Regions from separate parts of the Paenibacillus sp. GCM10028914 genome, predicted to be linked through region 2. Evidence: riboswitches for the same ligand, from Rfam matches in the RefSeq annotation. Region 2 holds a riboswitch; each other region holds the start of a gene.

The links. Region 2 has a riboswitch for ZMP and ZTP ahead of ACFQV5_RS10520 (bifunctional 5,10-methylenetetrahydrofolate dehydrogenase/5,10-methenyltetrahydrofolate cyclohydrolase). Riboswitches for the same ligand answer to the same signal wherever they lie in the genome.
Region 1: it holds a riboswitch for ZMP and ZTP, as region 2 does, so the genes downstream of both, rpiB (ribose 5-phosphate isomerase B) here and ACFQV5_RS10520 (bifunctional 5,10-methylenetetrahydrofolate dehydrogenase/5,10-methenyltetrahydrofolate cyclohydrolase) in region 2, are expected to answer to the same signal.
Region 3: it holds a riboswitch for ZMP and ZTP, as region 2 does, so the genes downstream of both, ACFQV5_RS17895 (DJ-1/PfpI family protein) here and ACFQV5_RS10520 (bifunctional 5,10-methylenetetrahydrofolate dehydrogenase/5,10-methenyltetrahydrofolate cyclohydrolase) in region 2, are expected to answer to the same signal.
Region 4: it holds a riboswitch for ZMP and ZTP, as region 2 does, so the genes downstream of both, purT (phosphoribosylglycinamide formyltransferase 2) here and ACFQV5_RS10520 (bifunctional 5,10-methylenetetrahydrofolate dehydrogenase/5,10-methenyltetrahydrofolate cyclohydrolase) in region 2, are expected to answer to the same signal.

Annotation. Positions count from the first base shown of each region.
Region 1 covers NZ_JBHTFO010000008.1:59,455-66,760, reverse strand. The annotation lists gene spoIIR (stage II sporulation protein R) at 30-728, shown strand; gene ACFQV5_RS06820 (L-threonylcarbamoyladenylate synthase) at 1,014-2,213, shown strand; gene ACFQV5_RS06815 (manganese efflux pump MntP) at 2,356-2,916, shown strand; gene ACFQV5_RS06810 (low molecular weight protein arginine phosphatase) at 2,962-3,546, shown strand; ZMP/ZTP riboswitch at 3,621-3,703, shown strand; gene rpiB (ribose 5-phosphate isomerase B) at 3,857-4,312, shown strand; gene ACFQV5_RS06800 (TIGR01440 family protein) at 4,385-4,972, shown strand; gene glyA (serine hydroxymethyltransferase) at 5,032-6,282, shown strand; gene upp (uracil phosphoribosyltransferase) at 6,581-7,210, shown strand; gene wecB (non-hydrolyzing UDP-N-acetylglucosamine 2-epimerase) at 7,259-7,306, shown strand, end outside.
Region 2 covers NZ_JBHTFO010000012.1:40,309-47,614, forward strand. The annotation lists gene ACFQV5_RS10505 (Na+/H+ antiporter subunit A) at 1-1,386, opposite strand, end outside; gene ACFQV5_RS10510 (hypothetical protein) at 1,640-1,864, shown strand; gene ACFQV5_RS10515 (hypothetical protein) at 1,880-2,155, opposite strand; gene ACFQV5_RS10520 (bifunctional 5,10-methylenetetrahydrofolate dehydrogenase/5,10-methenyltetrahydrofolate cyclohydrolase) at 2,322-3,167, opposite strand; ZMP/ZTP riboswitch at 3,239-3,316, opposite strand; gene ACFQV5_RS10525 (hypothetical protein) at 3,371-3,550, opposite strand; gene ACFQV5_RS10530 (sucrose-specific PTS transporter subunit IIBC) at 3,673-5,085, opposite strand; gene ACFQV5_RS10535 (glycoside hydrolase family 32 protein) at 5,108-6,586, opposite strand; gene ACFQV5_RS10540 (LacI family DNA-binding transcriptional regulator) at 6,747-7,306, opposite strand, start outside.
Region 3 covers NZ_JBHTFO010000017.1:78,788-86,093, reverse strand. The annotation lists gene ACFQV5_RS17915 (protein kinase family protein) at 148-516, shown strand; gene ACFQV5_RS17910 (phosphotransferase family protein) at 461-1,147, shown strand; gene ACFQV5_RS17905 (histidine phosphatase family protein) at 1,358-1,948, shown strand; gene ACFQV5_RS17900 (histidine phosphatase family protein) at 2,155-2,727, shown strand; ZMP/ZTP riboswitch at 2,953-3,032, shown strand; gene ACFQV5_RS17895 (DJ-1/PfpI family protein) at 3,072-3,668, shown strand; gene ACFQV5_RS17890 (hypothetical protein) at 4,087-4,395, shown strand; gene ACFQV5_RS17885 (GNAT family N-acetyltransferase) at 4,457-4,984, shown strand; gene ACFQV5_RS17880 (NUDIX domain-containing protein) at 5,002-5,301, shown strand; gene ACFQV5_RS17875 (DUF6756 family protein) at 5,338-5,832, shown strand; gene ACFQV5_RS17870 (S-layer homology domain-containing protein) at 6,191-7,306, shown strand, end outside.
Region 4 covers NZ_JBHTFO010000014.1:25,667-32,972, forward strand. The annotation lists gene ACFQV5_RS12835 (catalase) at 1-384, shown strand, start outside; gene ACFQV5_RS12840 (YojF family protein) at 604-948, shown strand; gene bshB2 (bacillithiol biosynthesis deacetylase BshB2) at 972-1,628, shown strand; gene ACFQV5_RS12850 (VOC family protein) at 1,827-2,237, shown strand; gene ACFQV5_RS12855 (spermidine synthase) at 2,311-3,075, opposite strand; gene infC (translation initiation factor IF-3) at 3,135-3,608, opposite strand; gene ACFQV5_RS12865 (YebC/PmpR family DNA-binding transcriptional regulator) at 3,863-4,582, shown strand; ZMP/ZTP riboswitch at 4,615-4,695, shown strand; gene purT (phosphoribosylglycinamide formyltransferase 2) at 4,774-5,934, shown strand; gene ACFQV5_RS12875 (DUF5701 family protein) at 6,064-6,684, shown strand; gene ACFQV5_RS12880 (hypothetical protein) at 6,723-7,193, shown strand.

The DNA of each region.
Region 1 (7,306 bases), on a different contig from region 2:
ATAGATTATCAGGAGAGGCGGCTGGCCTAATGAGAAAGCATAGCGAGACACTCCGTATTATTGTGAAACAAATGATCATGCTCTTATCCATATTATTTATGATCGTAATGGTTTGGGAAGGACAACGAATTGACGCAGCAGTAACAGGAGGGCCGATTCCGGAGCAATCGATCCGCCTTCGTATATTGGCTAACTCGGACAATCCATCCGATCAGCTTGTAAAGCGTGAAATAAGGGATGCTGTTGTTGCTCAAATGCAAGAGTGGGTGTTGGAATTGAATGATCCGCAAAGCTTGGAAGAAGCCAGGGCATTAACTCGTAATCATCTGCCGGAAATTCGCCAGCTGGTCGGGCAAGAGCTGTCCAAGCGCGGGATTACATATGACTATGATGTCGATCTGGGCATGGTTCCGTTTCCAACCAAGCTTTATGGTGGCACCGTATATCCGGCGGGTGAATATGAAGCTGTACGGATTACACTAGGTGAAGGGAAAGGGCAGAACTGGTGGTGTGTGCTGTTCCCTCCGCTATGCTTCATTGATGCAGGGAGTGGTGATGCAGCAGCTCAACCGGCAGAAAGCGAAGTGCGTACCGTTTCGGCGAAAGCTGATGGCAATAAAGCGACAGAAGAAAGAGAAAGCGCGGCTTCCAGTGAACCAGAAGTGCGGTTCTTCCTGTGGGATCTGTTCGCAGGTATTTGGGATTGGATGACAGGGCTGTTTGCTTAAGTAGAATAGACATGTATGAGTGCATCCTTCACCTAACAAGAGCCATGGCTAAGTGCGGGTGATAGACCAAGAAGAGATGATTGTCGTCATTCGTGGTGGAATATGATACAATTTTAAGTAGAAGAGTGCTTTCTCTTTAGCGCAGGACCTGTTGCAGGTTACCCGTGGCTGGAGGATACAAGCGCTTTTTCTTTTGGGATAACTGACAGAAGACATTCACAATCCATTCTGTTGGCACGCTGAACAGATTGCTTGCAGGATGATCTACTATATAGAAAGTTTGGGATGACGATGGAACGAGAACGAGAACGGGAAGAGAACGGAATTCACGGACAAGAACTTCAGGAACGGAAGACAGTCACAACCATGTGGCGGATATGCCTGAATGATAACGACAGTATGCCAACCAGCAATATGGACTCTTTCAAGGTGGGCAACGCAGATGAGGATGCTCGTGTATTGAAGGAAGCGGGCGAAGTGCTTGCTGCAGGCGGAACGGTAGCTTTTCCGACCGAAACGGTGTATGGCCTTGGCGCGGATGCTGGAAATACTGCTGCGGTGGAACAAATATTTGCGGCCAAAGGGCGTCCGTCGGACAACCCTCTTATCGTGCATATTTCCGATCTGTCACAGCTCGAGGATCTTGTTCTTGGTGTGAATGATACAGAGCGGCGTTTGATGGAAGCTTACTGGCCGGGACCGCTGACACTGGTCTTACCTGTGAAGCCAAGCGCGGTATCCCCGCGCGTGACAGCTGGGCTGGATACGGTTGCGATCCGCATGCCGGATCATAAGGTGGCGCTGGCACTGATCAGCGCCGCAGGCTGTCCGCTCGCGGCACCGAGCGCGAACCGTTCTGGCCGGCCGAGCCCAACGCTGGCCAGCCATGTGTTTGAGGACCTGGCCGGCAGCATCGACGGCATTCTCGACGGCGGCCCCGCCGGGGTCGGTGTCGAGTCGACGGTCGTGCAGGTAGGCCAGGACGGTGCCGTGACGGTGCTTCGCCCCGGCGGCGTCACGGAAGAGCAGCTTGCCGCCATTGCGGCAAGCGTGCAGCGCGACCCGGCGCTTACGCGCGCCGGTGGCACTGACAGCCCGGCGCCTCGCTCGCCGGGCATGAAGTACACGCACTACGCACCCAAAGGTGCGCTGTGCATCGTACAAGGGCGGACGGCAGACGCTGTGTCCGCCAAGATCCAGGCCGAGCTTGACGCCGCGAAGGCGCGCGGAGAAAAGACCGGTGTGCTGTCGTTCGACGAGCACATCGGTCACTACCGCGCAGACGTCGTCGTCTCGCTCGGCAGCTTGGCCGCACCTGAGGAAGCGGCTAAGCGGCTTTACGCCGGGCTGCGCCAATTCGATGAAGAGGGCGCGACCTTTCTCCTGGCTGAATCCTGCCCGGAGAAAGGCCTTGGCGCCGCAGTGATGAACCGGCTGCTTAAGGCGGCAGGCCATCATATTTTACTAGCAGATGAAATGGATTAATGAGGTTGCTGCCACGATAAATTAGGTGAGGCCGCATGATTAGGACGGGTTTCTCTCTGACCCCCTCGATGCAAAATCAGGTATGAATCGCCCCTTGTCCGCATATGGTGTACAAGACCATAGGGACTTGGGGGAAATTCAGATGTTGGAAACTTCAATCCAATCAGGGCAGCTCGCGACCATCTTAATTATGGCTGTGGCGCTCGGGCTTGATGCATTTTCATTAGGAATTGGCGTTGGCATGAGAGGTATCCGGCTGAGACATATCCTGATGATCAGTTTACTGATCGCCTTTTTTCATATGATCATGCCGTTGATCGGGCTGGTTGCCGGCCGATATGTTGGAGCTTTGCTCGGACAAGTTACGGGGTTTGCCGCAGGAGGTCTCCTTGTGCTTCTTGGTGGACATATGATCTGGAACTCTTTTCGAAAAGAAGAGGGAGGGTTTGTAAATCCCACAACGCTGCTCGGCATGCTACTGTTTTCACTCAGCGTCAGTATCGACTCCTTCTCAGTAGGTGTCTCGCTGGGGATGTTTGTGAAAGATATGCTGCCGATTGTCATTTCATTTGGTGTTATTGGCGGGCTTATGTCCATCTTAGGGCTGACAATTGGTCGGCAGGCAGCTAGCAAACTTGGTGAATACGGAGAAATGTTAGGCGGCGTCATTCTGCTTGCATTTGGTTTGATGTTTATATTTTGATACAATAACGGCAGTAAAGTATACAATTTAGGGGAGGTGGAGACCGTGAAAAACATATTGTTCGTTTGTACCGGCAACACCTGTCGCAGTCCGATGGCTGAAGGTATGCTGCGTAAACTTGCCAAGGGGAGAGGAATCGCCCTTGAGGTACGTTCTGCTGGTGTTGCAGCTATTGAAGGAATGCCGATTTCATCACATGCGGAGTCGGTGCTTCGGGATCAGCAAATCGAGGATGGATTGACATCTAAACCTTTAAGCATAGATTTGGTGGAATGGGCAGATCTTATTCTGACATTGACATTATCCCATAAGCAGTACGCGATTCGTCAGTTCCCCTATGCTGCGGACAAAGTTCACACGTTAAAGGAATACGTTGAGAATGATGAGCGGGTGCTTCGTGATTTGCAAGAACAGGACAGTCTTCTCGCGTCGATGGAGATGACGAGATCTCTTGGCGGCGAGTTGCTGGAGCAGGATAAAGTAAGACTTATTGAACTCAGACAGCGGATTCCGAGCTTTGATATTTCCGATCCATTCGGCGGCTCTCTCGAGGATTATGAGGCAACGGCAGCGGAAATCCGTTCAGCGTTGTTTCGCTTACTGGACAAACTGGATCTTGAGAATAAATAGGAATTGGATCACATATACGCAAATTATCCGTTGCTTTTCCTCAGCGTTTGATTTAAGATGAAGGGGAAAAACACGGATTCCGGTGTAACTGGCGACGAAGTGGATGAAACCACGATGGAGCACCGGAAACATACGGCCGGTCGCCTGGGCAAAGAGCATTTGGTGCACATTTCACGTGCGCGGACTGCTCTTTTTTTCGTCTTTTGATGACAATTTGGGTTATAATGATACAAGTTGTTGTACGCGCGTTTTGCGATATTCTGCAAAAATGCGAAAGACAAAAGATGAAACTTATTAGGGGGTTTTTCATATGAAAATCGCATTGGGCACAGATCATGCCGGTATTCGTTTGAGAGAAGAAATTTCACAGGTCATTCGTAGCCTTGGACATGAGGTTGAAGATTTGGGCTGTGGTTGTTCTGATTCGGTAGATTATCCTGATTACGCGCTTCCGGTATGCGAGAAGGTTGTTTCCGGAGAGGCTGATCGTGGAATTCTAATCTGCGGAACGGGAATCGGTATGAGTATTGCAGCGAACAAGGTGCCGGGCATCCGCTGTGCGCTGACGCATGATGTGTTTTCGGCAAAAGCTACCCGTGAGCATAATGACAGCAACGTGCTTGCTCTCGGTGAACGAGTGGTAGGACCTGGACTCGCAGCAGAAATCGTAACCGCTTGGCTTGAAACGGAGTTTAGTCAAGGTGAGCGGCATGTGGGCAGAGTGAACAAGATTAAAGCGATCGAGGAACGTTACTTGAAGAAGTAAGTTCATTCCAGGAATGACGGTAACTTTGCATAAAGCAGTTGCATTCAGACGAACTCCATGGAGGGCTGTGACATGACAGATTACCCGATTGATCATGCGTTGAAAGAGCAAACCGTGACAGTTGTGAAAGAGTTAGCCGAGGCTGCAAGTCTTGGACCAGGCAAGGTGCTGGTTGTTGGAACGAGCACTAGTGAAATTGTGGGTCGCCGGATTGGTACCGGTGGAGCGCTCGAAACAGCTAATCAAGTGCTGGATGCCATTATGGAAGTACAAACAGCGTATGGTTTTTACACCGCTTTTCAGTGTTGCGAGCATTTGAACCGTGCACTTGTGGTGGAGCGCGAATTGCTTGAACACTTGGGACTAACAGAAGTTGCTGCTGTACCGGTTCCGCATGCGGGCGGTTCCATGGCTTCTGCGGCTTATCGCCGTTTTAAAGACCCGTGTCTTGCAGAGAGTATCTTAGCTCATGCTGGCGTAGATATCGGTGAGACGATGATTGGAATGCATCTGCGCCGTGTTGCGGTACCTTTTCGCCCAAGTATCCGGTATATCGGAGAGGCGCGTGTGACTGCGGCTTTCACGAGACCGAAGCTAATCGGCGGGGAGAGGGCCAAGTATCGGTTGGAGCAGGAGAACGATTCATCAGCATGTGATTAAGTTTGGGCTGTGATTGATGATGTACCATATAATTATTTAATTTTGGGGAGGAACCTTTAATGATGGAGAATTTGCGTAAGCAAGACCCGGCTGTCCTGGAAGCTATGAATTTGGAACTGAAACGTCAACGCAGCAATATTGAGCTTATCGCTTCCGAGAATATCGTGAGTGAAGCAGTTATGGAAGCGATGGGTTCCGTACTGACTAATAAATATGCTGAAGGATACCCAGGCAAACGTTACTACGGCGGTTGTGAACGTGTTGATATTGTGGAAGATCTGGCTCGTGACCGTGCAAAAGAATTGTTCGGTGCAGAACATGTCAACGTTCAGCCTCACTCTGGAGCACAGGCGAACATGGCTGTATATTTGGCTGCATTGAAGCCTGGTGACACTGTACTTGGTATGAATTTGGCACACGGCGGGCACTTGACCCACGGAAGTCCTGTTAATGCATCTGGTCTTTTGTATAACTTTGTTGCTTATGGTGTTCAGGAAGATACGTTCCTTATCGACTACAACGAAGTACGCAAAGCGGCTTTCAAGCACCGTCCACGTCTGATCGTTGCAGGCGCAAGTGCATATCCGCGTACAATCGATTTCGAAGCACTGGCTTCTATCGCGAACGACGTAGGTGCGTTGTTCATGGTTGATATGGCTCATATTGCGGGTCTTGTTGCTGCAGGTCTGCATCCTAACCCAGTACCGCATGCACATTTTGTAACGACAACAACACACAAAACACTGCGCGGACCACGTGGCGGTATGATTCTTTGTAAGCAGCCATGGGCAGCAGCGATCGATAAAGCTGTATTCCCAGGTTCCCAAGGTGGACCACTTATGCACGTGATCGCATCCAAAGCAGTTGCTCTGGGTGAAGCGCTCGAACCATCCTTCAAGGAGCATGCGCAGCAAGTTGTGAAGAACGCTAAAGTATTGGCGGAAACGTTAATTTCCGAAGGACTTAACATCGTGTCCGGCGGAACCGACAATCACCTGATGCTGGTTGATACGCGTAACCTCGACATTACCGGTAAAGATGCGGAGAAGGTTCTTGATTCCATCGGAATCACAGTGAACAAGAATGCGATTCCGTTCGATCCTACAAGTCCTTTCGTAACAAGCGGTATCCGCATTGGTACGCCGGCTGTAACTTCCCGCGGTATGGATGAAGAAGCGATGGTTCAGATCGGTAAGATCATTGCTCTTACCCTGCGTCAGCCAAATGACGAGGAAACACTTGCTAAAGCAAGCCGCATGGTGGCTGAACTGACAGAGAAGTATCCTTTGTACCCAGAAATGAAATATTAATTAAATAGATAATTTGGCAGACTTAAGGCTTTAGCCTTGTCCGAGTCCTCGTCTTCGTTGAAGGCGGGGACTTTTTTTTGCGAAATTGAAAGAATGGGCATCTTTTTTTGACAAAATGGAAAACATAGTATGCTAGGGTGTATTCATGATTTCGTGCCCATTATTAGACAAAAGGAATCATGACGCTTGCAGGTGTAAAATCAAAGCGGAGAGTGATATAATAGTTAGGATTTATGGAGATCACTAGAATTCATATCCATATTGAAGAACATATTCGTACTTACCGGAGGGACCTGACATGGGAAAATTGGTGATTTGTGATCACCCATTGATTCAACACAAACTGACATTTATCCGCGACATGCGGACTAACACGAAAGACTTTCGCGAACTTGTTGACGAAGTTGCAACACTGATGGCTTATGAAATTACTCGTGATATACCGCTGGAATCCATTGCAGTACAGACTCCAGTCGCTGAGACAGAAGGTAAAGTGATCTCGGGACGTATGCTGGGTCTTATCCCGATTTTGCGTGCCGGTCTTGGGATGCTGGATGGTGTAGTTAAGCTGCTTCCTGCGGCAAAGGTAGGTCATGTGGGACTATTCCGTGATCCAGAGACACTGCAACCGGTAGAATATTACACCAAACTGCCTACAGATGTAACCGAGCGTGAGTTGATCGTTATCGACCCTATGCTTGCAACAGGTGGATCTGCTATCGCAGCGATTGACGTGTTGAAGAAACGCGGTTGCACCCAGATTAAGATGATGAACTTGGTTGCAGCACCTGAAGGAGTTAAGGCTGTTCAAGAAGCGCATCCGGATGTTGATATTTATGTAGCTGCTCTGGATGAAGGACTGGATGACCACGGTTATATCATTCCTGGACTTGGTGATGCAGGAGACCGTCTCTACGGAACGAAGTAATAACTTGTAACAAATATATAGAGTGCTAGTGAATAGGGGGTACCGAGTTTGTCTAAAGTTAAAGTGATGACCATTTTTGGCGTTCGACCAGAAGCT
Region 2 (7,306 bases):
CGGTTGAAACTTGCCTGAGAACGTTTTGAACACCAAAATCATGCTGTACAGGAATGTAAACACGCTTGCCACCCAAGCCACGACAGGGATGAGTACACCCCATGTTTGAACATTCCAGAAATCCATTTCTGTCGCTTGAAGCACTGCTGTAAAGAACATTTCTTTACTTAAAAATCCATTAAACGGTGGTAATCCAGCCATCGAAAATGCACCAATCGCAGCAACTGTAAATGTGATCGGCATGAGCGACATAAGACCGCCTAACTTCCGGATATCTCGTGTACCGGTTTCGTGGTCTACAATCCCTACTACCATAAACAGTGCGCCTTTGAACGTGGCATGATTTATGAGGTGAAAGATAGCAGCTGTTGTCGCTTTTGTGTAAACCAGAGACTCTGGATTACCAGAATAAAAAGCTGCAGCTGAACCAAGACCGAGCAAACTCATAATCAATCCCAACTGGCTAATCGTAGAAAAAGCAAGCAATGCTTTTAAATCGGTCTGTTTAATGGCACGAATAGATCCATAGATCAGTGTGGTTAGTCCAACCGCTGTCACGAGCCAAAACCACTCGGCATGACCCGCGAACACGGGGCTAAAACGGGCAACCAAATAAAGGCCGGCTTTTACCATCGTAGCGGAATGAAGATAAGCACTGACAGGTGTTGGTGCTTCCATCGCATCCGGCAACCAAATATGAAACGGAAACTGAGCCGACTTCGTAAAAGCGCCCAGAAGAATGAGAAACATAGCAGGTATAAATAATACATGGTCCGTAATCTCACCGACGCTTCCAATGATTTCTCGGACGCTCATACTGTTCGCCATGATCGATAACATAAGAAAACCGGTGAACATGGCAAGACCACCAAATACGGTAATAAGCATGGATTTTAGCGCTCCGTATCTGGAGCGATCTCTAGTATGCCAGAAAGCGATCAGCAGGAAGGAAGATACACTCGTCAATTCCCAAAATCCGTAAAGTACCATCACGTTATCGGACAGCACGACACCGAGCATAGCCCCCATGAACAGAAGCAAGTATACATAAAACCGGTGGATCGCTTCTTTGTTCTTATCCATGTAGAACACAGAATAGAAGACAACAAGCATACCAATGCCCGTAATCAGCAAGGCAAATAACAGACTCAGTCCATCAAGATATACGGTGAAATTGATGCCTAAAGAAGGTATCCATCGTAAGGTAGAGAGTACTTCTCCCCCCTCCTGTACCGAAGGAATCCTGCTGATGAAATAGGCGAACAAAATCGCAGGGACAGGCAGGATAAACCATCCTGTGTGTATTCGTTTCATAAACTTGTAAAACAGAGGTACCAAAACGGCAAAAAGAATAGGTACCATAATGGCGACGTGAAGCAGCGACAAGTTGATTCCTCCTTAGCCCAAAAATGTAATCTTTCCTTAGTATTGCCAAAATTATTACCAATACATAGATCGTAAGACCAAAAAAACGCAAAAAGAGCCCGCTGTTGGCAGGCTCCTCCGGTTATTTCCATATATAGTTCGCGTTCAGTCTCAAACTGAGAATCAGTATAGCTTAATTTTGGCGCTTTTGTCAAAAGAATTATGAATGAAAAATCTGAGATGGGGAATCACTCTTAGGTGAGGAGTGATAATAATGATTACCCGGAAAGTCACCGTTTGTGTTACGCTGTTCGCCTTTCTAATCATCGGGGCAGCGTTGATGGACAGGCATATTAACCGAATACATTACCCTGAATCAAACCTAGAGCCATTTAGCTATACAGATCATTTAAACAATCGCAGCCTAAAAGAAACAAACAATGGTGCCGCGTCCTTTTATCCGCGAGAATACATCAGAATCATCCGTACAACCGAGTAATTCAGGCCCACTTGATTACAGACTTTTGAAAGCTTTAATGAAGCTGGCTGGGTTATCTTTAACCGTATACGAATATACACCTAGCTTCGTATGCAGATAAAGAAATCCACCCGTTTCCCCCATCTTACGATAAGACACGTCAAACACATCGGTTATCGGAAACTCACGATACTGAGTTACGATCTTATCATTATACAAATATAAAGTACGGTTTTCCTCAATCGTTCTTTGTTCCGTACTTCCAACTTCTCTCCGGATTTTATAATAGGGCTGTACAGCTAACCACTCCATATTTGCCCTCCTGTTCGTAAGTTCAAGAATGTAGTCTCAGGGTATTCGTACTTAGCAATCATTGTAGCATAATCTTAATCAATTCAAAATTTTCATATGAAAAGAAACAGCTACTCATCCATACAGGATAAATAGCCGTCTCATGATACTTACATTGTTGTTACGTTTAATTCACGGTCTTCTCCGCAGCATCAACCGTATGCTTCAGTAATGTAGCGATCGTAACCGGCCCAACACCACCGGGAACAGGAGTTATCGCACTTGCACGCTCATAACAAGCATCGTAATCACAATCTCCGATATTGCCTTCATTGTATCCAGCATCCATAATAACTGCGCCTTGCTTGATCCAATCTCCTTGAATGAAGTTAGGTTTTCCGACTGCCGCCACAACGATATCCCCTTGGGATACCAGTTGGTCTAAATTTTGCGTTCTGGAATGACAAATGGTCACGGTAGCATTCCGATTCAGAAGCATCATTGACACCGGCTTTCCGAGAATCGGACTTCTGCCTACAACGACAGCGTGCTTTCCTTCCATCGGAATCTGGTATTCGTCCATAATTGCCAGAATAGCTGCTGGCGTACAGGAAGGAAAGGCTGCCTGCCCAAATGCATTTTGAGCAAATCCAAGCATGGTAACACCGTCTACATCTTTTTCAATCGAGATTGCTTCAAAAGCAGCGCGTTCATCAATATGATGCGGGACCGGATGCTGAAGCAATATACCGTGAACAGACGGATCATTATTTAGATCACGAATAACGTTAATTAATTCTTCCGTAGAAGTTGAGCTTTCCAGCACTACACGTTTGGAATCGATCCCGAGTCTCTTGCAGGCATTCCCCTTCATTCGAACGTATGTCTCTGAGGCAGGGTCATCACCGACAAGTATAGTTGCCAAACAAGGCGTAACTCCATTCTGTACCAATTGTTCGACACGCTCTTTCAATTCCTCTTTAATACGATTTGCGACTTGATTACCATCCAAGATCAATGGTTCATTCTTCATGTTTACCAGCCCTTTCGACAAGTTATGTTTATAAAACACAAAGAGGTAAGGAGATTCTTCGAGAATCTCCTTACCTCTGCCCAGGCGTACGGCTGTTATCTATGTGCTCCCTCATGGTGTTCCATGCTACGCCAGTTACACATAGTGACTTTTGTTAAATATATCACGTTTTGAAGCAATGCGCATCTATCTTTGGGATGTTATTATTCTTTTTTTCGGCGGTTGAATCGATCCATCACTTCTAGTGCTACGATAAACAAGACGAATAAAATGAACATGGATATAGATCTGTAATAGTCGATTAATCCGAACTGGGGCGCGATCCCGGCAGTGATGCCGACAATCACTATGCCAAGCACAGATAGCTTCCAACCTCTAAACATGATGCACGACTCCTCACATTTAAGCTTTCTGTCACTCATTATACAATGTTCTCCAGCAGAAGTAACTTCTTCTCCGTACAAGAAAAAAGCTCGCCAGCAATGCGGCGAGCTTTCTATATCTACTATTTATTTTTCAAACTCAGTTCATCCAGCATTTTATCATTAAACCCAAAGAACCAGGTTAATGCAAATGCTATTGCCATGGCTACTATGTTACAGAGGATATAAAGTGGAAGCTGGCTATTCAAGTAAAGGAGCGTTCCTGGTATAACGGTGACTGCCATACCAGTAGCTTTAAGCTGGAATAGCGATGCCATGAATCCGCCTACACCCCCACCGATTAAACCCATAACAAACGGCTTAACATAACGCAGGTTGACACCAAATATAGCTGGTTCTGAAATACCCAATAATGCGGAGAACGAAGACGGGAACGACAACGCTTTCAGCTTCTTATTCTTCGTCTTCATGCCTACTGCAAGACAAGCTGCGCCTTGAGCAGCCATCGCGCTTGTGACGATTGCGTTAAATGGATTGGCTCCTGTCCGCTCAAGTAATTGGATCTCCAAAAAGTTAAAGATATGATGCACACCCGTAACGACAATAATCTGATTAAGGAAGCCAATGAGAAGTCCTGCCAAACCGAAAGGAAGTTCTAACACGAACGTTGTTGCGTTCAGAACGATTTCTTCAACTGAATGGAATACGGGACCAATCGCGAATAGTCCAAGAATAATCATGACAACAAGGGTTAAGAATGGTGTTACGATCAAATCAATGGCTTCAGGAATTCTCTTTCTAAGAAAACGCTCAAATTTCGCACCTAGTAATCCCATAAAAAAAGCTGGCAGAACGGACCCTTGATATCCAACAACCGGTATAAATCCAAGGAATATAAGTGCTTCTGATGACCCATTAGCTACTTCATAAGCATTAGGTAATGCAGGATTTACAAGCATCAAGCCTAAGACAATCCCGAGGACCGGACTACCGCCAAATACTCTGAATGCGGACCAAGCAACCAAAGCAGGCAAGAACGCAAATGCCGTATCCGTTAGCACCTGTGTAAAGAGCAGGAAGTTCGGTGAAATATCAGCTGGTGTTGCACCAAACCACGCAAGCACCTGTTCTTGTGTCAGTAACCCCCGAAGTCCCATAAATAATCCTGTTGCAACCAATACGGGGATAATCGGAACGAATACGTCACCGAAAGTACGAATTGCACGTTGAAAAGCATTCCCTGATTTCTTTGATTCGCTTTTTAACGCCTCTTTACTTGTGCTTTCTAATCCAAGGTTTTCGACCTCTTCAAATATTTGATTAACCGTACCGGTACCAAAGATAATCTGATATTGGCCCGAGTTAAAAAAAGCGCCTTTAACCTTCTCGATATTCTCTACCTTTTTCTGATCAATCTTCTTCTCATCGTGAACCATAATACGAAGCCTTGTTGCACAGTGAGCAAAAGAAGCAATATTCTCTCTCCCGCCAATTGCTTCTACTACTGATTTTGCAATATCATGATTATTCGCCATTCTTCCTTCTCCCCTTTTATTATTAGTCTACTGCTTGTGCAAGATCCCATTTTGTCATTGTCATATGTGCACTGCCCTCTTCAGTGAAGAAGCGAATTTCCTCGCTGCCTGATTGCGGAAATATCCTGCTCGTGAATACCTCTTCGCCATCATTTATAAAAACCTCAACAGAGGATGTATCTACAAAAAGGTGAAATTTAATGTTCTCACTATCCAACCTACACGATCTAATCGCATTGTTTGTACCGTCACTCAGATTGCCAGACTCTGCGCGATTTAGCGTTATTTTTTTGTTGGTTTTATCATATCGAATGATCGTCTGCTCTTGCTGACTCGCACGAATGACAATCCCAACCGCAGCAGCCTTCACAGCACTAAACTCGCATACCATTTCGAAGGTTGTACCTCTTACTCCCTCATAGGTTCGAACCTCATTCTCGATCATATCTTGTATTACAATCGACCGCCCCCGAAGCTTCTGCAATTCCGGTACAGGCTGTTGAATCAGTTTTCCATGACGAATTTTAAGCTCCCTCGGAATCGTTAAGCAATGCGCCCATCCATGGGAATCCGTTGGGTAAGCAACCTCAGCCTGACCCATCCAAGCTATCATTATCCGGCGTCCTTTCTCATCAACCATCGTTTGAGGTGCATAAAAGTCAAATCCTCGATCCAGTTCCTCAAACTCTCCATGATCCAACTCCAAGGTTTTTCGATCTAGCGGCTTCCCGATTAAATAACCAGATTGATATATATTCTGAAATCTGTCTTGCTCTGGAGTTAATCCCTGTGGAGAAAAGATGAATACCCCCTTTCCCTCCAATTCAAAATAATCAGGGCATTCCCACATGTATCCGAAATGACCTAGGTTTGTCTTGATCTCTCCTTGATACCGCCATTCTTTAAAGTCAGAAGATTCATACACTACTGCTGCTCCAGTTAAATCTTCTCTTTGGGCACCGATGACAAAGCGATACATATCATCGTCTTTCCAGACCTTAGGGTCACGAAAATGATCGGTATAACCTTCGGGAACATGGTCTACAAGCGGTGTGTTCTGCTTGTTTATGAAACCCTCTTCATTCATTATGGCCAAGCATTGATAGGGACGCCGATTCCATTTGCTATCTCGTGTATTGCCTGTATATATCAAATGTAATTTATTATCTTTGACAATCGCACTACCCGAATAAGCACCGTGGGAATCTATTGGATCCTTGGGAACGATGGCGATGCCTTCATTGTGCCAAAATGCTAGATCCTTTGACTTGGTATGATACCAATATTTCATTCCATGATAAGTACCCAAGGGAAACCACTGATAAAATAGATGATACTCACCTTCATAAAATGAAAATCCGTTGGGATCGTTCAATAGGCCCATGATAGGCTGGACATGAAAAGTCTGTCTCCATGGACATTCGTTCACCAGATCAGTTAAAGCGGTAATCTCTTCGGGAGAAGCTTGTTCCAGAAGCCTGTATTTTTGTTCTCTGTTCATTTCTTCTCTCCTTATGAAAATCTGTTAATTAAAACTATATTATGAAAAAACAAGGAAAAACGGAACCGGTTCCAACTTTGTTCAAAAAAATGAACTCAGTTCCAATGGCTGATGTATATCCTGTTTGGAACCGGTTCCAAGGTTAGTATAAATGACGATATTAAACTTTGTCAACACTTTCGCGATCCATAAGTTCATAACCTAGAACCGTAAGCGCTTCGACTGTCTCATCATTAACCAACTTAATTATCTGTCTTGCTGCCAATCGCCCCCCCTGCATGTATCCATATTTGACTGTGGTAAGCCCAGGGTGAATCACTTCAGTGATGTCATATCCGCCAAAACCTGTTACCGATAATTGCTCTGGGATGTGAATTCCTCTCATAAATGCTGCCTTCATAACGCCGAGCGCAATATTATCCGTAGCACATACAATCACAGAAGGCGGATTCTCATCAAGAATAGCTGAAGCCGCGATGACTGCGTCAGACATTTTAAATCCACTTTCATAATATGTAGCAACAGCTTGAGCTTGCTCGTTTAACGCGCTTTGAAAGCCTTGTTTACGTTGAACACCTACAGCCACATCCATTTCAGTTACGCCCAAATAAGCAATATGCTTGTGTCCCTTATTCAGAATGTAGCGGCCGATCTCGTATCCGGCTGCATAATCATTGTAAATGATGCTGTGAACCTCTTTATGTTGTTGTCCAAGGAATA
Region 3 (7,306 bases), on a different contig from region 2:
CATATGTATAATAATGGAAGAAGATCAGACGACAAACGCCCCAGCCTAAGATAAGAGCTATCTAAGGCTGGGGCGCTTCGTGAATACCAAACGTTATAGGGAATCAGAAAAAACCTAAATTAAATTCTGATAGTAAGGAGATAGCAAATGACTACAGAGATATTTTTCTCTGCAAATCGAATTGGAGCAATAACGAATCAACAACTACAGGAAGTGCTAGATCGCTTTAATTTAGGGAACCTCATGGGGTTTCAAGAAACTTCCAATGGTGTTGGCAAGCAAACTATCTTTGTCAGTTCTGATTTAGGAGAATATGTGCTTAAAGGTAATCCCTTATATGAGGGACAATTTCTTGAAGAGAAATTTTATGTGGAAAGCTTAAACAAACTAACAAGCCTACCTGTTTCTGTCCCATACATAGTAGATGAACGCAATGATATTTTTGGTTGGAAATGCTGTTATGCCTCGACTTCCTGGAGAGCACATCTCCGATCAAGACCTCAAAAACAAGATTAGCAAAGAAGAAGAAAAACAAATTGTTAAACTGCTAGCAAACACTTTATGTGAGTTGCATCAATGGAAAGTTGAGGATTTTGGTGAGTTTGATCCAAAGAATCAATGTATTAGACCGTTTAATGGCACCTATAAAACTTGGCTTTACGATCGGATAAGATATTGGTTGGAAGATGCGAAGAAGTATTCCGTAATTACTCCCAAAGATATTGAATGGGTAGAGAAATTATTTTTAATGTGTGAAGAATCGTTTAATGCTCTAAATTCACCCACATTTGTAATGGGCGACTTTAAAGCAGATAATGTGCTGGTTCAACGATCAACCGAGGACTGGATGTTAGGTGGAATCTTTGATTTTACAACTGGGTATTTTGGCGATGGCATAGCTGACCTACCAAGAATAGTTATCATGTATATAGATGAAGATGAAGAAGAACATGCCAAGCTATTTATCAGAGAGTATTTCAATCGTTGTGAAGACAAAGAAGCCTTCAATGCAAGAATTAAAATTCATATGCTTCATCAAAGAGTGTTGGATTGGGGATGTGCCAAGGCAATTGGCGAGGTAACTTGGGATGACACGATGTCCTTTTCGGAGTGGGCTGAAAAATATACGGAATTTGAGATCTTATAAAGCTTAGTATGAATTCTTTTCGAAGAAGGTGCTGACATCTTATAAGATTATATTCATGCATCGGGCAAACGCCCTCGGTCCGGCAGGGGGGATTTCAGAAAGCGAATACAGCCGGACAACATTACACTGGCTAAGTCTGGCGATCCGTCGCATTCGCGCCTTAAGCTAGTGAGGGTCGTGAATATAAAGACGTTAGCTGAAACCATTGCAATGTTGATTAAAGAAAGTGGTGAGATAGAAGTAGTGGAAACCAAATTGTATTTTGTTAGACACGCAGAGTCTGGATATGTAGAAGGTAAAGAAAGAACCAGAGGATTATCAGAAAAAGGAAAAGGAGATTCACAAACGATACTAGAAATTTTTAAATCGGTACACATAGAGATTTTTGTCTCAAGTCCTTACATGAGATCAATCGAAACGATCCGACCAACATCAAATGATCAACATAAAGAGATAACTATAGAAGAAGACTTACGTGAAAGAATCATTGGTGAATTTACCTCAGTTACGTTTAAGGAAGCAAAGCATCGCGTATTTGAAGATATTGATTATTCTTTCCCAGGAGGAGAGTCTAGTAAAGAGGCGCAATTGCGTGCAATTACCGTCATTGATAGGATCATTGAAATTCATCAAGGAAAGAAGATTGTAGTTGGAACACACGGTGATATCATGACATTGATATTGAATTACTTTGATAAACAATATGGGTATAGCTTTTGGGAATCGACTACAATACCTGATATATACAAATTAAGATTTAAAGATCGAGATTTAATTGAAGTGACGAGAATGTGGGAGTAAATTCATCTGTGAGAATCGAAGATTCTCGTCTTATAACAACACATCTACGCTTCGACCTTCGCCCTTGATCCGCAAGATGGGAGTGCAGTGGAGGATTCAGCTCACAACCCTGCGAGGCTAAGTTTTCGACCCGGCGCTAAGCGCCTTAAGCGACGTTATGTGAAATCACAGTAAAGTACATATGATAGCGACTTAAGGAGGTCTGTATGATAACCACAATCTATATGGTTAGGCATGCTGAATCACCATACGATGAAGGGAATGAGAGAACAAGAGGACTTACCGCAAAGGGTAAGTTGGATGTTGAAAAAGTAACGAAGTTACTTATTGATGAAGGAATAGACATAATTATTTCAAGTCCATATTCTCGAGCCGTACTGAGTGTTGAGGGATTGGCTCAACACTTAAACTTAGAGATAGAAACTTTTGAAGATCTTAGGGAACGTCAATTTGCTTCAGATTATATTATTGATCTAATGTCTAATATTAGAAATAACTTCTACAACCCTGAGTATGCACTACCAGGTGGTGAATCTAACGCAGATTGCCAGAATAGGTCAATCGGAGTGCTCAAAACCATATTAAAAGAACACCAAGGGAAGAAAATTGTTCTTGGAACACACGGTCTTGTAATGACTTTGATGATGAATCATTTTGATACTAATTATGGCTTGGAGTTCTTAGATCAATTAAAGAAACCGGATATCTATAAAATGCAATTTGAAGATCTAGAATTAAAAGAAGTAATCAGAATGTGGAAGGAATGTGACATTACATAAAATCGAACAAGCCGCCGCGTTCCCTGGAGTAAAGTCGAGGAAGTATATGCCGGGACATATCGGCACCACCTAACTGCATCGTGGCGATTTGCTACGCAGCCTTAAGGTGGGGGACGTCGTGAACACGGTAACGTTATAAGAAATGATCGCAAAGGGCCATTAAAAACAATTTCATGTTCGATATATTGATATCTCTAAATTGTAAGATATAATTAACTTCAAGAATATGGTATGTGTAACTGGCGAGAACGTAGATAACTACGGTGGAGCACATACTTCATATGCCGTTCGCCTGGGCAAAGTATTTGGTCTTATGAGATCAAGTACTTATTTTATTTTAGGAGATGGTCTGGGTGAATAGAACAAGGAATGTAGCGGTATTATTGTATGAGCATGTAGATGGTTTAGATTTTTGTGGAGCATTCGATGTATTTGCTACCGCGAGCAATTGGGGAAAGGATTTTAATACTTATACTGTGAGTGAGAAAGCTGGGTTAATAAATACGATTAGTTCGTTTGCAGTTTCCCCTAAATATAATTTTAACGATTGTCCTCAACCTGATATTTTGGTTATCCCTGGAGGCATAGGATCTAGAACAGAAATGAATAATGAGGTTTTAACATCATGGATCAATAGTATTTCTAAAGATACAGAACTTGTATTATCCATTTGTACGGGTGCGCTATTGTTAGCAAAGGCAAATCTGTTAAGTGGACTAAAGGTAACAACGAATAGAAGGGCAATGGATTTATTAGCACAAGTGGCACCTAAGGATTGTGAAATAATAGATGACATCAGGTATATAGACAATGGTAAGATAGTGATGTCGGCTGGTGTTACTGCTGGAATTGATGCTTCTCTCTATGTTGTATCAAGACTATTAGGAGTAGAGAGAGCAATAGAAACAGCATCAAGATTAGAGTATATATGGAATCAGTAACTGACCAAGAAGGGAATACCTATCCAAGCCAATTGTATGGACCAAGTGTTAGCGCACTTGGTCTTTATTAACTACAATATGCGTATGGGGATTGTTCAGAAAATTTTGAGGGATTATTTGAACTAGATTTAGAGAAATTAATATCTGGAGAGTTCAAGTGATTCGGATATGCGGAAAGTAGTGAAAGTAATAAAACCATGCATAAGTGATATAGATTATCAACATAAAGCAAACACACAATAATTCATATAACAACATATACATGCATAATAGCCTTGGCTCGTAGATACAAGAAACGTTATAGGAAATCAGCATAGAATCGAAAAGTACCTATGCCAACCACAATGGGAATGTGGAATGAAGTTAAAGTCAGTTAATTGAGAAAGCGTTGATTAACAAAGAAAGGATGATTGTTAAAATGCGTAAATGGTTTTTATCAGGATTGTTACTCGTATTTATATCATTAATTATAGTTTGGATAACACAAATGTATGAAATATTAGTTTTCTTTAATATGTCACTAGGGATGATTAGTCTAGCAATAGCCCTATATATTCAAATCGGATTAAAGTGGTTGTATAACTATAACGAGTTTAGAAACAATCATAACGGAGCAGATTACCAGGAGAAGAATCGATTAAAATACAAGTTCATAATGTTTGGTTTTCCTAATATAGTGGTTGGAGGGATTGTAAATGAGGTTTTTGATATCTGGCCTTGGAATTAGCTGAGAAGAATGTTGGATTTCCGTTATATGAAATCGGAGCACTTACTAAGGAGGATTTATGATGCACATAGAAACCTCGAGATTAATAATTAGAGACCTCATAATGAAGGATTGGACAGATGTACATATATATGCGTCTAATCCTAAAGTAACAGAATATACGATTTGGGGACCAAACAATGAAGATGAAACTAAAGCATACGTCAATGAACAAATTGAAAAACAACAAACAATTGACCGAACCGATTTTGAACTTGCAGTAATATTGAAAGATACGAATCAATTAATAGGTGGATGTGGATTTTATATTAAAGAGTTAAATGCAGAAATCGGTTATTGCTTTAATCCAGATTACTGGAAAAATGGATATGCAAGTGAAGTATCAAAAGCAATGTTAAAGTTAGCATTTGAAAAATTCAAAGTACATAGAGTTTATGCAACATGTCGTCCAGGTAATATTGGATCTGCAAAGGTTTTAAGTAAAATTGGAATGAAAAAAGAAGGCCATTTAAGAGAACATATATGGGCTAAAGGGAAATTTCATGATTCATATTTATTTTCCATTTTAGAGAATGAATATACAGAATAGTGCCTTAGGAGATGAGAATGAACACTCGATTAATGTCTACCGCATTTCTATATTATAATGACAAAATTTTGATGATGAAACGATCTGCAAATAGGAAGCTTGCCCCAGGATTATGGACAGGAATTGGGGGACATATCGAACCTGATGAGATGAACAATCCCGAACTTGCTTGTATAAGAGAAATATATGAAGAAACTGGAATTGAAAGTGATCGATTATCTGATAGTATAAGAGACTCTAAAATTATTATCAAAAGAAGTCATCCTCATCATACGACCAACCCTGTGAGGCTAAGTCCTTTAGGAGCGGTCGCGTAAGCTTTACAACAAAAATTAATGAACGGAGTTTCAGAGATGAATAATTTATCTGTTCGCTTTGAAATAGAAGAAGTATGTAAGAAACACAACATTCCGAAATACAGATTTTGTGAAGTTAGTAAGAATCAATGGAGAAGTATTTTGAATAATATTGAAGATGCTTTTTTAATTAAAACTCATTATACCCAGGGCTTACACTTGGGATTCAATAGACTCAAAGAACCCAATTTTAGTTTTGGTTTAGTTAATGCAACTTATAAGTTTTTTGAGTATTTTGATCAGGACGAAACTATTTGGTTCATTGCTGAGGACCTTCATGACAAGATGTGGATCTATGAAGGGGAAAGTAGTGTGATTTTTAATCAAGTAATTCCAGAGCTATATCATCTTAGAGATTATTATTTAGTATCTAAGAAATATAAATGGCTTTTTAATGAGAATCATAATGGAATATGTGTCTCAGGAGAATTGATTATAGATAGAATGAAGGCATTCGTTGAAGATCATAGTCAAATGATAGTAATTACTTGAATGTGATTTCGAGGAATAAGCAGAACACAAATGCATGAGCTCTGATAGATTTAAGAACGGAATATTGGTTGCTCTTGGTGATCATGATTAAAAACAGTGTTGTAAGATGTATCATACATCGGCTAACACTGTTTTTTTGTTGTCAAAACTCTTTTTTCTGTACATAGATAAGCTTTAAAAGTTAGATGAAGTGTTATGAATATCAAAAACACTCATTTTTTATTCAGTTTTAATTAAGAACTATTTAATGTTTATCTGCTAAGTTACTTATATCACTTACGGCAGACCTTTAGTGCTGTCGAAGTACACATAATATGTAGTCGTTTTTTACTGACTGCGGAGAAAAGGAGACTTTGCTATGGGAAATTGTTTTCGTTGGCGGCGTATGTTGTCGCTAACACTAACAATGGTTATGTTGGCGGTCCTATGGGTGAGTCCTGCAAGTGCTGCAGAAACAACTGTAGATGAAGCTGATGTTGTTGATATTGTCCTCAGCGACGATGGTATCACTGTAGACGGTGAGGCTGCATCCAAGGATCCGGAAGCACCAGTTTACGTCGGTGGGGAGATTATTTATTACCATGACCAGGATACGTATGAAAGTGGAAATCCCTACGGGGAGGGAACAGAAGATGAGAAGCATACCGAAGAGGAAGCTGCGCTACATACTTCTGTAACGATTACTAAAGAGGGCACTTACAGAGTTTCTGGTAAGCTGTCATATGGTCAGATTTCGGTTGACCTCGGCAAAGATCGCCGGACAGACCCTACGGCTGTTGTAAACTTGATTCTCGATAATGCAGATATCAACTGCACCATTGCTCCAGCTGTAATTTTTTACAATGTATATGAGGCTGATGAAGCTTGGACTGCTTACGATAACGGAGATACAGAAGAATACACAGCTTCTGCCACTCAGGATACAACGGATGCGGGTGCCAATGTAATTTTGGCTGACGGCTCTGTTAACAATATTAGCGGTTCTCATGTAGCTCGTATTTACAAAGACAATGATCAGAAAAAGAAAAAGTATAAGTATGACGGTGCATTCTACTCCGTTCAGTCAATGAATGTGAATGGTGAAAAACTGGGCACTGGCGTATTGAACTTAGTAGCTGACAACGAAGGTATGGATACAGAAATGCATCTAACCATCAATGGCGGTAAGATCAATATTCAGTCTCAGGATGATGGTATTAATACGAATGAAGATGGTGTCTCTGTTACTACGATCAACGGCGGAAGTCTACATGTGGTAGCAGGATTGGGATCTGAAGGTGACGGAATCGATTCAAACGGATATCTAGTCATTAACGGTGGTGTGGTTATCTCTCTAGCTAAGCCTCAATCAGACTCTGGCCTAGATTCCGACAGTGGTAGCTATATTAATGGTGGTTATGTAGTAGCGACTGGTTCCACTATGGACTGGGCTGAAAGTGACTCTGAGCAAGTGACAATGAACCTTCAGTTTGCT
Region 4 (7,306 bases), on a different contig from region 2:
GTACTCGAAACATTAATGAAGTCAGGGGTACAGGCTGAAGTCGTTAGTCCTAAACTCGGTTTTGTAACAAGTGACGGTTTAGGGCGACTTGAGGTAAAACATTCGTTGCTTGGCGCAGATTCCGTATTATTTGATGCTGTACTCATTGCTGGAGGCAGAGAGAGTGTAAATAATCTACTCAAAGAATCCAAGACAATTGATTTTGTGAAAGAAGCTTATCAGCATTTTAAACCCATTGGTGCTTTGGATGCAGGAGCAGAACTATTGCCTAAAACAGAAGGCGCTGGTATTGTGGTTTCCCAGGATAACGAAGATATCACAAAATTCAGTAATAATTTCGTAAATGCTATTGCCGAGCATCGTCATTGGTCAAGAACGGTTTAATTATCACACTTCTTTAAATTAATAGAATATATAAGGACGCAGAGAGTGAAGCTATCTTCATTTTCTGCGTTTTTTCATTTGAACTCGATTTTCAAGCTTTCTTTTTTTAAGTAACAATCAATGAAATATGTAGTTTCATTTTTTCTTTATAAATAAATATGCTAGAATAATGATTAGTTTCTCTTAAATGCACGTATTTTGTTTATCACGGAGGGTAATATGGAGCTCATTCATCAATCAGAAATCCAAGACATGATCAATAAGCTGGCAGATCAAGATCTCTACATACATCTTGAGCTTACAACGGGAGCCTATGCTTCCCATCACGATAGTACGAAACATCCTGCTGCGAATTTTATTACAAATGCTAAAATCCGTTATTCCCATGGATCGATTTCTGGAAACGGACCATACCGGGTGGGATTAAAGATGGAGCAGGGCTGGGTATATGCAGAAGGGTTAACACATTATGATAAAAGCGAGACAGAGCGCCTGATTTTGGCTGGTCATGACAATCAAGGCAAACTGGTCGTTGCTTTGCACCTGAGCCGTGAGCCCTTTTAAAGAAAGAACAGGAGATGAGAACAATGAATCAACGCATACTGGTTGTATTACCACATCCGGATGATGAGGCCTTTGGCTTATCTGGTACGTTGGCCAAGCATATCCACAATGGCAACCATGTCACATATGCATGTTTGACACTTGGTGAGATGGGGCGCAACATGGGCATACCGCCTTTTGCAAACCGGATTACTCTGCCATCCGTTCGTAAATTGGAATTGGAAGAGTCATGCCGTGCTATAGGGATCCAAGACTTGAGATTACTCGGCTTTCATGATAAGACGATTGAATTTGAAGATCCTAAAGTACTGGATGGAGTAATCGAAGCTTTGTTGACAGAAATTCAACCTTCACTAGTCTATACCTTTTATCCAGGTTATAGTGTTCATCCAGACCATGATGCCACTGGTGCGGCGGTCGTTCGGACGATTCAAAAGTTACCGGAACAAGATCGGCCAACCGTGCATTGCATTGCTTTCGCAAAAAATTGTGAACAAGCAATTGGTAAAGCGGATGTGGCAAATGATGTGACAAGTTTTATTTCGCAAAAGATGAATTCCATTAAAGCTCATCGCTCACAGTTCCAAGCAGCTGAATTATTAGGCAGCAAACAACTAAGTCCCGAAGAAATTAATAAACGATTCGCTACAGAAACATTCTGGACGTATCGATTTTCATAATTTTTTATAGAACGAAGTTATGGCTCTATCGCTTTTATGGCGATGGAGCTTTTTTTTATATTATTTATTAGAAAAACGATAAGTTTATATTTATATTAATGGTAATTTATAGTAATATATTGGCAGACATTCATATAGATGATGAGATTTATACATACGATTATAAGAATAAATTATTAACGATAAGGAGAGCTGAATATGGCATTGAAAATGGACAAAATATTTGTTAACTTGCCGGTTAAGGATCTGGGTAAATCGATGGAATTTTTTACGAAAATCGGGTTTGAATTCAACCCTCAGTTTACGGATGAGAACGCAACTTGTATGATGATCAGTGATCATATATTTGTAATGTTATTGGTTGAAGATTTTTTCAAAACCTTTACGAATAAAGAAATTTCCAATAGCGCAGCAACAACAGAAGTGATCCTTGCTTTATCAGCTGATAGCAAAGAGCAAGTGGATGAAATCGTAAATAAGGCTTTGGATGCCGGTGCAAGGAAATCGAACGATCCTATAGATCACGGTTTTATGTATAGTTGGAGTTTTGAAGATATAGACGGTCATTTATGGGAAGTTATGTATATGGATCCAAGTATGGTGGGTTAACAATAATAGATTAAACCAAAAAAACATCGCATAAGAGCGATGTTTTTTGGTTTATGAAAGATATGCTTACGTTTCAAAAGTCTTGGTCTCGTATAATATATCCGAACCCCAATTCAATTTCGTTGAAACCCGAAAGGTGTTTGGATTGATATTTAATCGGTCTCTTCCCGCCAACTATCAGCATATTCTGGTTCTCCGCAGAAGCGTCGGAGGGGAGTGAGAAAGATTTAACGTATGGAAATTGATGACTTATGGTCGTGTAAATCGCATTAATCATAGGGTCATGTTCGCTTCTTCCAATAAGATTGACTAGGATAAAGCCTTGAGAATCGAGCTTTTCGAATGCGATCTTAAAAAATTCCCATGACACCAGATGGTGGGGAGTGCCCTTTTCAGTAAACGCGTCCAAAACAATATAATCATAACTTTCTGGAAGTTCAGCTTCGAGTATTTCCCGGCCATCACCAATGGTGACATTATCCAGGGTATAACCAAAATATTGACGACTTAAATTAACAATGGCTGTATTTAGTTCAGCTACTTTACAGCGTTTGTGGGAGAAATAACGGGGTATGGTTCCGACTCCATGTCCGATCACAAACATATCTTCGAAAGAGGGATCATTCAATTCCATGAGATGAATGATCGCTTTCGGGTATTCAAATAAAACCCGCTCCGGTTGATCCAGATCAATTGCTCCTTGGATTGCCTCGTTATAGAACTGCATGACGCGAAAATGACCTTTCTCTCCGAACAGCTCGGTTGTGTCTAATACGATAATTTCTTGATTGTATTCATGCTCTATATGCTGTGTATGCAACCCAATGTACTCCTTCAATGAACTAAAGATAGATTCATAGCTATGCTCTTTATCCGAAGACGTAAGAACGGTAGCAGTTATCGGGCTTCAAGCTCCACCATGGCTTGCTTGCCACTAAGTTGTATACCTGTTTTTTTATGTCCAACTTCTTTTAAATCTTGAATCAGCTCTTCAAGTAGAGCCTTAGCTTTAGGTCCTTCCTTACCCTGAACTCGGACAACGAGTGAGACAGAATGGCCTGCACGTAATAGCTTTTCAGCCTGGCTTTTTTTCGTCTCATAGTCATGATCTTCAATATTTGGCGTCAACCGGATCTCTTTCAGTTTGGCAGGTTGTTCTTTCTTACGGGCTTGCTGACGCTCCTCTTTAACGGCCCCGGCTGCAACCAGACGACAGGGAGGAGGACTGCTGAATAAGGATGTGCATACAAGATCCACCTTTAACTTTCTAGCCATCTCAAGGGCTTCTTTTGTAGAAACAATGCCTAAATCCTCACCGTCTATACCTGTCAGCTCTACTTCTAGAGCTTTTATTTTCTCATTCTTAATCATGACTTCATCATACCTCTCGTTCTAAACTTTGTATTTATCATACCTTTCGTCAGTTGCGATATCAACAAACTCGAACTAGAGAACAGTTCTATACTATACCTGTACTTGAGATGTCCGTCATTGCTTCCGAGAGATAAAGTTGTATATAATGGAACAATCTGAGGAGAAAATACTTCTTCGGATGAATAGTTTTTTCATCACGAAGTAAGATGTTATAATAGAAAAGTAAAATTTATAAAGAAAGCGGGAACATCATGGGTCGTAAATGGAATAATATCAAAGAAAAGAAAGCTTCGAAGGATGCAAATACAAGTCGTATATATGCAAAATTCGGAGTCGAAATTTATGTAGCAGCAAAAAAAGGTGAGCCGGATCCTGAATCAAACCGAGCTCTGAAGGTTGTTCTAGAAAGAGCAAAAACATATAACGTACCTAAAGCAATTATCGATCGTGCTTTGGATAAAGCAAAAGGAAGTTCAGAAGAAACCTATACGGAGCTTCGTTATGAAGGATTTGGTCCTAACGGGGCTATGGTTATTGTAGATACGCTCACGAATAACGTGAACCGTACGGCGTCAGATGTACGTTCTGCCTTTAACAAGAACGGCGGAAATATGGGTGTAAGTGGATCAGTTGCGTATATGTTTGATGCGACTGCCGTTATTGGTGTTAAGGGCAAAACATTGGATGAAGTATTCGAATTATTGATGGAGGCCGATGTTGAGGTTCGTGACATTATGGAAGAAGAAGATGCTGTCATCGTATATGCAGAACCAGAACAATTCCACGAGATTCAAGAAGCTTTCAGAAATAATGGTATTTCTGAATTTACGGTCGCTGAATTAACGATGCTTCCACAAAATTATGTGGAGCTTCCAGAAGATGCGGTACCACAGTTTGAAAAATTGATTGATGCTCTTGAAGATTTGGAAGATGTACAGCAAGTGTTCCATAATGTTGACTACGAAGACTAGTACTTTTCAACACGAAATAAATGACAAATGAAAAGCTGATGTGTGACTGGCGGAGCATGGGGAACCATGAGGGAGCACATTAGTAGCAGTGGCCGTACGCCTGGGCAGAGGTAAGGAGTTTATTTCTCCTTGCCTCTTTTATTTATCTGCAAATGAAGTTAGAACAATCAGATAAAGTGAGGGATAAGGCGATGTTACAATCTAAAAAGATGCTATTGCTTGGTTCAGGAGAACTGGGGAAGGAAGTAATTATTGAAGCGCAGCGTTTAGGGGTCGAAACGGTTGCTGTTGATCGTTACGCACATGCACCTGCTATGCAGGTAGCAAACCGCAGTTATGTTATTGATATGCTGGATGAGAAGTTGCTGAGAGAAATTATTGAACAAGAGAAGCCGGATCTCATTGTCCCGGAAATTGAGGCGTTAGCGACATCGGAATTATTGAAGTTGGAGGAAGAAGGGCATCGAGTGATTCCAACAGCACGGGCAGCGAAGCTGACGATGGATCGCGAAGGTATTCGAAGGCTCGCTTCTGAGAAGCTTGGTTTACCAACAGCAGGGTACAAATTTGCGGATACCTATGAAGAGTTTGTTCAAGCAGTCCACGAGATGGGTTTCCCTTGTGTCATCAAGCCGCTTATGAGTTCCTCGGGTAAAGGTCAAAGTGTGTGCCGTGAGGAGAAGGATATTGAGCAATGCTGGAATATTGCTATGGAAGGCGGGCGAGTTCAGAACGGACGGGTCATTATTGAAGAGTTTATCCGCTTTGAATCTGAAATTACATTACTTACCGTCCGTTCCGTGAGTGGTACTAGCTTCTGTGCTCCGATTGGTCATGTTCAAGAGAGCGGTGATTATATCGAATCCTGGCAGCCTCATCCCATGACAGAGAAGCAGGTCCAAGAAGCTAAGCATATTGCAAGAACAATTACTGATGAGCTTGGTGGTTATGGTCTATTTGGCGTTGAATTATTTTTGACACAGGATAAAGTGTATTTTAGCGAAGTTTCTCCTCGGCCTCACGATACGGGGTTAGTAACACTCGTTACACAAAATTTATCTGAATTTGCGCTTCATGTCCGTGCAATCCTAGGCTACCCTATTCCGGAGATCTTGTTGTTGTCTCCAGGTGCCAGCAGACCTCTGAAAGCAGAGCTCGAACTGGAAGACTATCGAATTACGGGTGTAGAAAAGGCTTTAGCTGTAGAGAATACGCAGGTACGTGTATTTGGAAAGCCGGTTAGTAAGGTTGGTCGGAGAATGGCTGTAGCTTTATCAACAGCGGAATCAGTCGAAGAAGCACGAGCTCGTGCTAAGCAAGCGCTGGATGGACTATCGGTGGAGAAAGCATAGATATTAAGAATAACGAGATCCGGGAATGAGTTGCAAACGACAACTTATACCCGGCTTCTTTTTTATATTTAGAATCAAATGTTGTAGAATAGTATTTGGAGCAGTTCAAGCGAGGGAAGGGATATACAAATGATTGATAATGAGTTTGATCGACAAGTTCAGAATTTAATTTCCAAAGGTTATCCCGAGATAATGGGACTTGAAGCAGAAGAGTTTATGAAACAAATCGAACCACTTAGAGAAAAAACCAAATTTACTGAAGATAAATATGAAGAGCTAGGCCGTATTCCCTTTGTTATCGTCATAAAGAGTGACTGGATGAACGGGGAAAGGGCCATGCAGCTTGTTGAACGACAAAATAAAAAAGGTTTTAGTGTATTGGATGCAGAAGAGGTCCAAAGATTTAAACCTATTGAAGGCATAGAGCTGCCCGGCGGAATGGCATATCTGGTTATCGATATCGATACTGGAAAAGAAACACGTAATATTACACCTAATGAAGCTATCCAGATTATCAGTAATGAGAGTAGATCACCGCTCACCTTAGAGGAGGGGGTTGCTCTTATTACGCATTATCCTGATATTTTGATGAAGAATAATGGGTTTTATTTGCTTGGCTCCCGGTGTGGTGACAAGAGAGTTACCGCTTTATGGATAAGTGAAAATAAGCCTAAGTTGGGATGGTGCTGGGCAGGTAACCCTCACACATGGCTAGGCTCCGCTTCTTGTAGCCTAAGAGCTGGAATTTAATATCCATATTATTTGGTATACGAGAGGATAAGACGCACATGCAGCAAAGTAAAGTAGATATTTCTGGCGAAGGTGAAGTGCTTCTGAGCAAACACTCTGACCAACATTGGAGACGTCGTAAGGTTGAACTTGAGAACTGGACCAACAGGACAAAAGTGCGTAAGGAGGGAAAAAGGACCACAATATTTGATGGCGTCGATGTAGACACGGAGATTTATCCAGCACTTAGTAAGCTGAAGCAAATAGGGATACAAACGGAGTATTCTTGCGCTGGTGTAAGTCCTTTGGATGAGCCCTTGGATCACTCACTATATGCCTATATTACTTTTATGGATGGAGCTTACGCAGAAAAATTTGCTGGAATTATTGTGAATGTAATGAAGAATCGAGCCTTATTGACTTATGAACCGGGGAGAAAAAGGTACGACGTGTCTTCTTTTTTCATAGGACATAATCGAACTTTTTGTTTCTTAATAGATCATTGTGCTGCATTGATGAATAATAGATAGCCAAGGATATCATATAAAAACGCCGTGCTCAAATTTGCTGAGTGCGGCGTTTGTTGTTTGAAAAGCTAATTTAAGCTCTTTGTATGGCGAGGATAGGGGATCCGGAGCCCTGA